Cycloclasticus pugetii PS-1: one gene and its partner. The protein of the gene in region 1 interacts with the protein of each later gene in a pairwise test. Links are inferred from orthologs where the notes say so. Each region holds a gene or a part of one and is shown on either strand. Other genes may lie near its edges.

Evidence for each region.
Region 2: the proteins of plsB (region 1) and acpP interact in binary tests that used the Escherichia coli proteins (3 or more experiments, as listed by UniProt). The link is inferred for Cycloclasticus pugetii PS-1 from one-to-one orthologs.

The regions. Positions count from the first base shown.
Region 1 is NZ_ARVU01000001.1:548,326-554,383, forward strand. The notes cover bases 1,317-4,416. They hold plsB (glycerol-3-phosphate 1-O-acyltransferase PlsB), read left to right. Parts: upstream 1,317-1,716; coding sequence 1,717-4,116; downstream 4,117-4,416. Other genes in these bases: ttcA (tRNA 2-thiocytidine(32) synthetase TtcA), read left to right, coding at 1,317-1,717; CYCPU_RS0102785 (TraB/GumN family protein), read right to left, coding at 4,123-4,416. Outside these bases: CYCPU_RS0102770 (ADP-ribosylglycohydrolase family protein), read right to left, coding at 1-757; more of ttcA, read left to right, coding at 854-1,316; more of CYCPU_RS0102785, read right to left, coding at 4,417-5,313; CYCPU_RS0102790 (DUF1853 family protein), read right to left, coding at 5,337-6,058. UniProt on the Escherichia coli protein: Catalyzes the transfer of an acyl group from acyl-ACP to glycerol-3-phosphate (G3P) to form lysophosphatidic acid (LPA). This enzyme can utilize either acyl-CoA or acyl-ACP as the fatty acyl donor.
Region 2 is NZ_ARVU01000001.1:1,439,654-1,444,555, forward strand. Bases 184-3,174 are described here. They hold acpP (acyl carrier protein), read right to left. Parts: upstream 1,802-3,174; coding sequence 1,565-1,801; downstream 184-1,564. Other genes in these bases: CYCPU_RS0106985 (aminodeoxychorismate synthase component I), read right to left, coding at 184-237; fabF (beta-ketoacyl-ACP synthase II), read right to left, coding at 253-1,491; fabG (3-oxoacyl-ACP reductase FabG), read right to left, coding at 1,967-2,698; fabD (ACP S-malonyltransferase), read right to left, coding at 2,698-3,174. Outside these bases: more of CYCPU_RS0106985, read right to left, coding at 1-183; more of fabD, read right to left, coding at 3,175-3,636; CYCPU_RS0107010 (beta-ketoacyl-ACP synthase III), read right to left, coding at 3,669-4,631; rpmF (50S ribosomal protein L32), read right to left, coding at 4,698-4,874. UniProt on the Escherichia coli protein: Carrier of the growing fatty acid chain in fatty acid biosynthesis.

The DNA.
Region 1 (6,058 bases):
GGTTTTCGTGCGCAGCGCGAGCAATACTCGATGGGGTTAGTAAAGCATCTGGCGATGCAAACGTGCCAGCCCCCGACGGTTTGCTCCCCGGTATGCTCATTGCGTGAAAGGGAAGCTGGTGATCGGCAACTAATTGCATTAATTTACTAGATAAATCTTCATCTAGTGGGTGCCCTTGGACTAACATACCAAGGACAGCAGAATAAGCAACGGTCATGGCATTAATGGTTTCGTCACACTGGGTGAGCAGTGTATTGCTTGATACGTTACGAGCTAATTCTTGTGGTTTTGTTGCATAACGTACCGCTAAGGCCAAGACCCTTTCAGCGGCTTCAGTGTTATCGGTGAAGCCAGCTACTTCACCCCAAGGCTTATTATGTTGCGTGCGCAATACCCAAGCTTCACGGATGGATTGGCTAGTAAAACCACCGGGGCCGACATTGGCGGTTCCATCAAGTTGCGGAAACAATTCAGTATCTAGGCGTCGACAAAAATCTTCTTCGTTGTACTCTCCATCAGTGAGTATAGAGTCAATCTGCATATTTAAGATCAGCCCCGACTGTGATTGCTGGCCAGCTTTCATGCCGGCGTGATAACGGTCTGGTTGAGGATCTGTGTAGTCGTTTATCCAGTCGCCATAGAGTCGATATTGCTCATTAAGATCATAAAACCAATGCGGACCTAGACCTAAGGCATCGCCGATATATGCGCCCATAATGGCACCCATCGCACGATCTTGAAGATTAATAGTAGACATATATAAGACCTGTTGTTGTTTTTTATTGTTATAGCACTTTGCAAGCAGACATGCATCTACTTAAAGCGTGTGGATATTCTCTGTTAAAATGCGCAAATGAGCACACTAGATAAAACTAAAACACGCTATAACAAACTTCAAAAACGTTTGAGACGCGAAATGGGGCAAGCGATTGCCGATTATAATATGGTGGAAGACGGTGACCGGATTATGGTCTGTTTGTCCGGCGGTAAAGACTCTTATACGATGCTGGATATTCTGCTTAATTTGCGTAATAGTGCACCCATTAATTTTGAAATATTGGCAGTTAATCTTGATCAAAAACAACCCGGTTTCCCCGAGCATGTTTTGCCTGAGTATTTACAATCGATAGGCGTGCCATACCATGTGATTGAACAAGATACGTATAGCGTTGTAACCCGTGTTATTCCCGAAGGTAAAACGACTTGTGGCTTATGTTCAAGAATGCGTAGAGGGGCCTTGTATGCGTACGCGGAAGATAATGGTTTTAATAAAATTGCCTTGGGACATCACCGTGATGACATTATTGAAACGTTTTTTCTGAATATGTTTTATGGTGGTCAATTAAAGGCAATGCCCGCAAAACTTAAAAGTGATAATGCTAAGCATATTGTTATTCGCCCCTTAGCTTACTCAAGAGAGAAGGATATCGCTGAGTTTGCCGAGCTTAAGGGCTACCCGATTATTCCGTGTAACTTATGTGGTTCACAAGAAAATTTACAGCGCGTACAAATGAAGAATATGTTGACTCAATGGGATAAAGATTTTCCTGGTAGAGTGGAAACTATTTTCAATAGTATGAAAAATATAAAGCCTTCACAACTGTTGGATAGGCAGTTGTTTGACTTTGAAACCTTGTCGCAAACCACAGAAGCTAAAGTAACAAATGAGTTTCAACCGGTTATTTTTCCAGCCATGTCAGCAAGTAAACAATCGTGATGGGTCCTTTTTTGCTGCGTTGGTTGTTATCTTTTTGGGTTAAAGCAACAGTATTGCCGAAAGGTGAAAAATGGCTGGCATCACTTAAAAATCAAAAGGTTTGTTATGTCACCTTCAGTGATGCTTGTTCAAAACAAATTGTGCTGGAACAAACTTGTAAGAATCTGGGCCTGCCGCTGCCTTCCAATGGCATAGAAGTAGAGTCAGCGGTCGAGTCTGAGGCGCTATTTTCATTAGAAAGCCTAAAAGAACGTAAAGCAGATCCTGCACCAGCACGCTTGGCTAGATTAATCGATGCAGCACAATCCTCCAATGACGATATTTTAATCGTTCCGGTTTCCATTTTTTGGGGCCGTGGTCCTCGAAAATCAGATGGTTTTTGGAGCAGTTTATTTACCGATGAGGGGGTTAAATCTAATCTTCTTTCACGAGCGCTTTCAATATTATTCAATGGGCGTACTACGCTATTACGGTTTGGCGACCCGGTTTCGTTAAAGCAGCTTAATGCGGGGAAACCAAGTGTACCCTATACCACTAGAAAACTAACACGTGTGTTGCGGGTGCACTTTGCTAGAACGCGTCTAATCACGATTGGCCCTGACCAACTATCACCCAAGAAAATAGCGGAAGATTTACTGAAAACCCAAATTGTTCAGCAAGCTATACAGCGGGAAATAAAGCGCAAGAAGTTATCGAAAAATGAGGCAGAAAAACAAGCGAAAGCCTATGCCATTGAAATTGCTGCGGTGATTAATATTCGGGCGGCTATGGTGCTTGAAAAGGTACTAGGTTGGCTGTGGAATAAACTGTACGATGGTATTGTTTTGCACCATTTTGCCCGTGTTGAGCGATTGTCACGTAAACATCAGATCATTTACGTACCAAGCCATCAAAGTCATATGGATTATTTGGTCTTATCTTATACCTTGTATACCCGTGGTTTGGCCGTACCACATGTCGCGGCAGGTATTAACTTGAATATACCAATTGCTGGGCCATGGATTAGGCGTTGTGGTGCTTTTTTCTTGCGTAGAACGTTCAAAGGAAATGTTTTATATGGCTCGGTATTTGAGGCGTATATGGGGTATTTAGCTAATCGTGGTACGGCGGTTGAGTATTTTGTCGAAGGGGGACGCAGCCGAACGGGGCGTAAACTCAAAGCAAAACCAGGCTTGTTAGCGATGAGTGTTCGAAGTTACCTTAGAGATCATAAACGGTCGGTTGTCTTTATTCCGGTTAATTTTGCGTATGAAAAACTGGTTGAAGGTGAAACATATGTTAATGAATTAAGCGGCAAGCCGAAAAAGTCTGAATCAGTTATGGGGGTATTACGTTCATTTAAAGCCTTAAAAGATCACTTTGGCCAAGTACATGTAAATTTTGGTTCGCCTATTTATTTAGATAAATTAATTGAAGCGGAACGGCCGCAGTGGCGTCGAGAGGATTGTGCTGATAATAAAGAACTGGTTAATGCAGTTGTCAGTAAATTAGGTACACAGATTATGTCTGGTATTAATGAAGCAACGCATGTTAATTGCGTAGGCTTATTGGCGATGGCCTTGTTAAACACGCCAGAGCAGTCGATGAGTGAAGCAGACTTAATGACACAATTGGACTTATACTTGGCTTTACTTGACGCAGCGCCCTATTCAAAAGACGTCACACGTATTGAATTAAACGCCAAAGAAATTATTGCCTATGGTGAAGAGTTTGGCATTGTTAAAAGAGGTGTTGGCGAGTCAGGTGAACGCTTGTATGTAGAAGGTAGCGATGCTGTTTTGATGACATATTTTAGAAACAATATCGTGCACTTATTTGTTCTACCTTCCTTTGTTGCTTGTTGCTTCTTAAGCCATCAGTCGTTAAAAAAGAAACAAGTTGTTCATTGGTTTAGGTTGGTGTATCCCTTCTTGAAAGATGAGCTTTCTATGCATTGGACTAATAGACAAATTACGTACACAGCAAATAAGGTGATTGCTTGTTTGGTTGACCAAGGCTTAATCAACCAATCGGCGGACACATTTTCGGTGAATAAAAGTCATCACCAAACAATCGGCTTTTTATCACGTGGGGTGCTATTGAGTTTGGAGCGTTTCTATTTAACGGTGTTATTGTTGAAGAAGAATGGGGTAGGCCACTTTACGCGTTTTGAGCTTGAAAAAAACTGTGGCGAAACAGCACAAAGGCTTTCTGAACTTAATGGCCTAAATTCCCCAGAGTTTTTCGATAAAGTGTTATTTAAAGGCTTTATTGAAATGCTTTATAACCAAGGTATTATTTGGCTGAACGATAACGGAAAGTTAATGTACGGTGAGGTGCTTGATTCAATTGTTGACGATGCCGGTTTGGTAATGAGTCAGCAAGTGCGTAAAAATGTTCACGGTTTAGTCGAAGCATAATTTAACTTAACTGAGTTGCTCGAAAATTCTGAACCCCGCAATATAGGTGCCCGCTGCAGAGCCAATGGTGCTGAATAAAAACACTAGCAGGGTACGAGAAACACGGTTTTTCCACCAACCACGAATAGTCACTGTATCTGACTTTAGCGTAGAGAAATCTCCAACACGAGGTTTTCTTAGCCAGGCTTCGGTGGCAGCCGTTACCATGCCAGCCCCAACGGTCGGATTAAGTGATGTGAGTGGCGCCGCCAAAAAAGCGGTGATAATAGTGATAGGGTGTGCACCCGCTAATATGACTCCAAGGGCAGACAAGCCACCATTAATAACAACCCATTCGATAACTAGTTGCCAACCAAGCTCGGGTGCTCGATTAAAGCCGATACTAAAACCAATAAAAATTAAAGCAACAATCAGCCAAGGAATCAACTTAGGCCAGCGGCTAGCAGCAGGAATACTTTCAAGCTCTTCAATGCTTTTGGTGTTTTGGAGTTGAGACTCAAGGTAGCCTTTGATGCCCTTTAAATGCCCAGCACCAATAACGGCGAGAATAGTTTTATATTGACCAGAATGGGCATCATTGAATAAACGATGGGCCATGTACTGGTCACGTTCATTAACCAGTGGCATATAAATTTCGTTTGATGATTCGGCAAATTGTGAAAAGGTTGCCTCTAAAACATCCCCTTCTTTCAATTTTTCTATGTCTTCCTCGCTGACTTTTTCTGAAAACATAAGGCTTGCAAAGAGACCAGAAAATAGCTCCATGCGTTTCCACCAAGGGACATTTCGATAGACGCGTTTTAAGGTGATGCCAACGTCACGATCAATTAGTAAAACAGGTTTGTGTGATTGTTGTGCCAGTTCAGCGGCCATTTTCATTTCAGCACCTGGTTCAATACCCATTTCATCAGCCATTTTTTGCTGAAAAGCACCTAATGCCAAGCTGGCAGCGACCATTGCAGCTTTACCACTTTTGATCACATTAAATAAATCCATCTGAGCCAGGTTGTCAGGGTCAATCAACGCATTGTAGCGACTAGGGCAAAGCTCTATCGCAACAGCCTCATAATGGTCTGATGAAAGTAGGCTGTGTACTGCGTCAGCACTGGCTTTAGATACATGAGCGGTGCCGAGCAACGTGACTTCACAGCCGTTAATATTAATTGTTTCTATCGGTTGGTCTGAGAGGTTATTCAAAGAAAGTCTCTGTTGATTTAAAGTTAATAAGAATTTGTATTATCGTTGAAATTGGATTCTTTCGCCCAGTCTTTTGCGACTAAAAAAATACGTTTAATTTCATGCCCTTTTGATGTCTCGGGTAAAAAACCAGCCAAGCATAATGGTGATGCTTGTGAGCGATCTAAAAAATACTGAGCAATGCTGTCCGTGTCGAGGTAGCTATTATCAGGGCAGTACAATTGAGAGGCCATCCATTGGTCTTTCTTTAAGACTTGCCATTGATATCTAGATGATTGGAAGTGCTTTACAAAGTGCTCTAAACGTGCCCATTGTGCGTGTTGATGGTCGCTTGCAACAAGTGAAGGGGGTGCGGGCTCAGTAGATTGTATGGGGTGAAACAATCGGCCCTTCATTAGGCCAATATGTTCGTCTATGGTAAGGCCTAGTTGCTGAAGTTGTTGCTTTGCTGCGGGATGTTCAGATAATTTGCTTTGTCGTGATTGCATGGAGTCGTACTTGAGGTCTAAACGGTCTTTTAACATAGGCCCCACCCATGATTGAGTAAAAGCGGTATCGTTTATACCCAGGTAAAATTTACACGCGACTTCCCAGTGTTGGACTTTATCTCTTGCATGATCCTTGATAATGAAATCAAACTCGCCAATGGTTTTGTTGGTATCTTGTATTTGAAGGTTCTGGGCTAATATTTCGTAGCGATGGCTATGATTAAACCAGTATGTCAACAATGTTTCAAAACGGTGGC
Region 2 (4,902 bases), 890 kb from region 1 along the record:
TTCAAAAGCATGATCAAACTTAGCGAAAAATTGATTATTTTTTATGCTTGATGATTCAATTTTTTCGCCAGGAAAACCGAACAATATATCGAAAGCATTGGCTGAATGACTTGCATCATTACTTTCTAATAAAAATGGATAGCGCTGAGGATTCGCCGCATGGCAATCTAATAGGTCGAAATCTGAAGCAATTTCGATTTTAAGGTAATCGCCACAGTCTTTTATATCCAGTGTCACCTGGCAGGGTATAAGCTAAAGTCGTTTAAAGACGAGCGTGCCGTTAGTACCACCAAACCCAAATGAATTTGACACAACAACATTCATTTCCATTTGACGTGCTTCATTTGGCACATAATCTAAATCACAATCAGGATCAGGCGTAAATTGATTAATGGTCGGTGGCGCCACTTGATCACGCAACGCTAAAACAGAAAATACTGCCTCTGCGCCACCGGCTGCTCCTAGCATATGACCAGTCATGGACTTGGTTGAACTCATCGGTACTTTATAAGCATTATCACCTAATAAAGTTTTAGCTGCGTGCGTTTCAGCAACATCCCCAGCAGGTGTCGAGGTACCGTGGGCATTGATATAACTGACTTGTTCTGCATCTAAAGAAGCGTCTTTTAAAGCATTTCGCATGCAACGGTATGCGCCATCACCATTCTTTGATGGCATGGTCATATGAAATGCATCGGAGCTCATTCCATAGCCGGCTAATTCTGCATAAATTTTTGCACCGCGTTTTTTAGCATGCTCATATTCTTCAAGCACCAAAACACCGGCACCATCACTTAAAACAAAGCCATCACGGTCTTTGTCCCAAGGACGACTCGCCGTTCCGGGTGAATCATTCCTACGTGACAAGGCACGCGCAGAAGAAAACCCACCATAAGACGTTACTGACGTGGCCATTTCTGCTCCGCCAGCCACCATCACATCAGCATCACCGTATTGAATAATGCGCATTGCATCGCCAATATTATGCGCACCTGTTGTGCATGCCGTTACAATGGCGAAATTTGGCCCTTTCAATCCACGTAAAATTGAAAGGTTTCCTGAGATCATATTGATGATGTTTGATGGCACAAAAAACGGTGAAATCTTTCTTGGCCCACCTTTTTGAAAGCCTTCAAAACCAGCTTCAATGCCTGAAATACCACCAATACCTGCACCAATGGCTACGCCGATTCTTTCAGCATTTTCATCCGTCACCTCAAGACCAGAATCATCTAAAGCTTGGATTCCAGCCGCAACACCGTAATGAATAAATGGATCCATTTTTTTTGAATCCTTACGAGAAAGATAGTCATTTACATCGAAATCTTTAACGGCTCCACCAAAATTTGATGGAAAATCAGTTGTATCAAACCGAGTTATCGGGGCAATACCACTTTGACCATTTAAAATATTTTCCCAAGAATCTGCAACATTACCACCAACTGGTGACAACAAACCCAACCCTGTAACTACTACTCGACGTTTAGACACAATATGAACTCTCTAACATAAAACAAGCACGGCTTACGATAAAGTAAGCCGTGCTTGATAAAAAGAAATTGATTTATTCTGCGTTATTATTAACGTAGTCAATTGCTTGTTGAACAGTTGTGATACCTTCAGCTTGTTCATCAGGAATCTCACAATCAAACTCTTCTTCAAGAGCCATCACTAACTCAACCGTATCCAATGAATCTGCACCTAAGTCATCGATGAATGATGCTTCGTTTGTTACTTCTTCTTCCTTCACACCAAGTTGTTCTGCAACGATTTTTTTGACGCGCTCTTCAATATTACTCATTTTTCTATTCCCTCTGTATTTTTGGAACCACAAATTTAATTTGTGGTGTTCATATTATATTGCTAAATTTGTGGTCTTCTTATTATATTGCTAAATTAAAAAAGTTTAAACAATTCTATATATCAAACCAAGGACTACTACTAAAAACTTACGATCAATTATTCATTACCCCATATACATGCCACCATTAACATGTAAAGTTTCCCCTGTAATGTAAGCCGCTTTATCAGAACATAAGAAGGAAACAGCATTTGCTATCTCTTTTGCATCACCAAGACGCCCAAGAGGAACCCCTTCCAATAATGAAGCTTTTTGCTCATCTGGTAAGGCTTTTGTCATATCTGTGTCAATAAAGCCTGGAGCCACCGTATTGACTGTGATATTTCTTGAGCCAACTTCTCTCGCTAACGATTTACTAAACCCGATAATCCCTGCCTTAGCAGCTGCATAATTTGCTTGCCCAGCATTACCGGTTACACCAATAACTGAGGCAATACTAACAATCCGCCCTTTTTTATTTTTCATCATACCGCGCAAACAACCTTTACTAACGCGGAATATTGAACTTAGATTGGTTGAAATAATATCATCCCACTCATCATCTTTCATTCTGAGCATAAGATTATCTCTGGTAATCCCAGCATTATTCACCAACACTGTAGGCGCACCCACGGTAGATGTAATGTCTTTCAAGACCGACTGAATTGAATCTGTGTCGGTAACATCTAACGTCATTCCTTTACCTGAATCAGATAGATAATCTGATATAGCCGCCGCGCCGTTATCAGAAGTGGCCGTTCCAACAACATAAAAACCATCAGCGACCAGCTGTTGCGCAATGGCTTTACCTATCCCACGACTTGCTCCAGTAACCAATGCAATTGGTTTATTATTCATCATAATGCCTCTATCGTTTTATTAAATGAGCGCTCATCACCTAACGAGTAAAGTGCTAATGATTTATTAATTCTTTTATTTAATCCACTTAGCACTTTACCTGGACCACACTCAATAATGGTATCTATTCCGGCATCAGTTAACATCTCAACTGTCTCAACCCAGCGTACCGGCGTGTGTAATTGTTTCATCAGAGCCTGCTTAATATCAGATGCATCGTTATGTTGCGCTACATCCGTATTGTGTATGACTGAAATGGTTGGTATTGAAAACCTAACTCCGCCCAATACAGCCATTAACTTTTCAGCAGCTGGAGCCATCAACGCACAATGTGAAGGTACACTGACTGGTAACGGCAACGCTCTTTTTGCGCCCTGTTCTTTCGCCAACTCTATTGCTCTATTAACTGCGTTCGTATTACCTGCAATAACAACCTGACCTGGTGCATTAAAATTAACAGCCGAAACAGTTTCTCCCTCAGCCGCTTGATTACAAATATTTACTAAGTCAGCTACTTCAAGACCTAATATTGCAGCCATCGCTCCCTCACCTTCAGGGACGGCTTGCTGCATAAACATCGCACGTTGCTCAACCAATTTAACTGCATCAACAAAGTCCAAACTTCCCGCACAAACAAGCGCTGTATATTCACCCAAGCTATGGCCAGCCATAAACGAGGGAGTAACTTCCGCTGTAGATTGGAGCACGCGCCACATGGCAACACTTGCTGTTAGTATCAAAGGTTGTGTATTTTGTGTTTGGTTCAACTCTTCAACAGGCCCATTTTGGGCTAACGCCCATAAATCACGGCCTAATGCTTGTGATGCCTCATCGAAGGTTTCTTTGATTTGATTATAGTGAGCAGACAGATCACCTAGCATACCGACAGCTTGGGACCCCTGGCCTGGAAAAACAATGGCTATTTTGTTTGATGACATAATGTATTAAATGATTTGAATTTACTGAAGACTTACATTTTTACAAGAGCAGAACCCCAGACAAAACCACCACCAAAGGCTTCCATCAAGACTATTTCACCTTTTTTAATTCGCCCATCTCTAACTGCTTGATCTAATGCAAGAGGCACTGAAGCAGCAGAAGTGTTGGCTTGATTTTCTATCGTGAGAACAACCTTTTCCATCGGCATATTCAGCTTTTTTGCAACCGAGGAAATGATTCTTATATTAGCTTGGTGCGGTATTAACCAGTCAACATCTGATTTATCCATGTTGTTGGCTTCAAGTGTTTCATCCACAACACGGCTTAATGTTTTAACCGCAACTTTATACACATCATTGCCGTGCATCGTCATGAAAGCCTGATCACCTTCTTGTTTTTGGTCTTTGATTGGATTGTTCACATACAGCAGATCTTGATATTGACCGTCGGCGTTCATATGCGTTGATAAAATACCGGGCTCTTCTGATGCTTCTACCACAACTGCGCCCGCACCATCACCGAAGATCACACACGAGCTTCTATCTGAATAGTCAAGAATCCTTGAATTCGCTTCTGAACCGACAACCAGTGCTTTTTTTGCGCCCCCAGCTTTTATAAATTGGGTTGCAATGCCCAAGGCATAAATAAACCCTGAACAAGCCGCCTGAACGTCAAAAGCTGCCCCACCGTTTGCGCCCAGCCTATTTTGTAAAATACACGCCGTACTAGGAAAAACCCTATCAGATGAACTGGTAGCAACAATAATAAGATCGATTTCAGAGGCATCTAACCCCGCTGCTTCAAGTGCGTTATTAGACGCAATCTCAGCCATACTGGAGACAGACTCTTTTTCATCGATAACGTGTCTTTGCTTTATTCCCGTTCTGGAATAAATCCACTCGTCAGTCGTCTCTAATGTTGATTCAAAATCTTTATTAGTAACAACTTTTTCAGGCAAATAACTACCTGTACCGGTTATTTTCGCATTAAACATAAACTAATGCCTTACCTAACAACACGAAGCTGAACGGCCCGAAGATACGTTAAAACAAAAACCTTATTAATCTTTATCAGCGACAACTTGTTCGCCGCGGTAAAAACCATCCGCACTCACATGATGACGCAAATGAACTTCACCAGTTGTAGGCTCAGTTGATAATGTTTTCGCTGTCAACGCATCGTGTGAACGACGCATACCACGTCTTGAACGTGATTTTTTACTTTTTTGTACTGCCATCTCAAATTCTCCAGAGAATTAATAACCC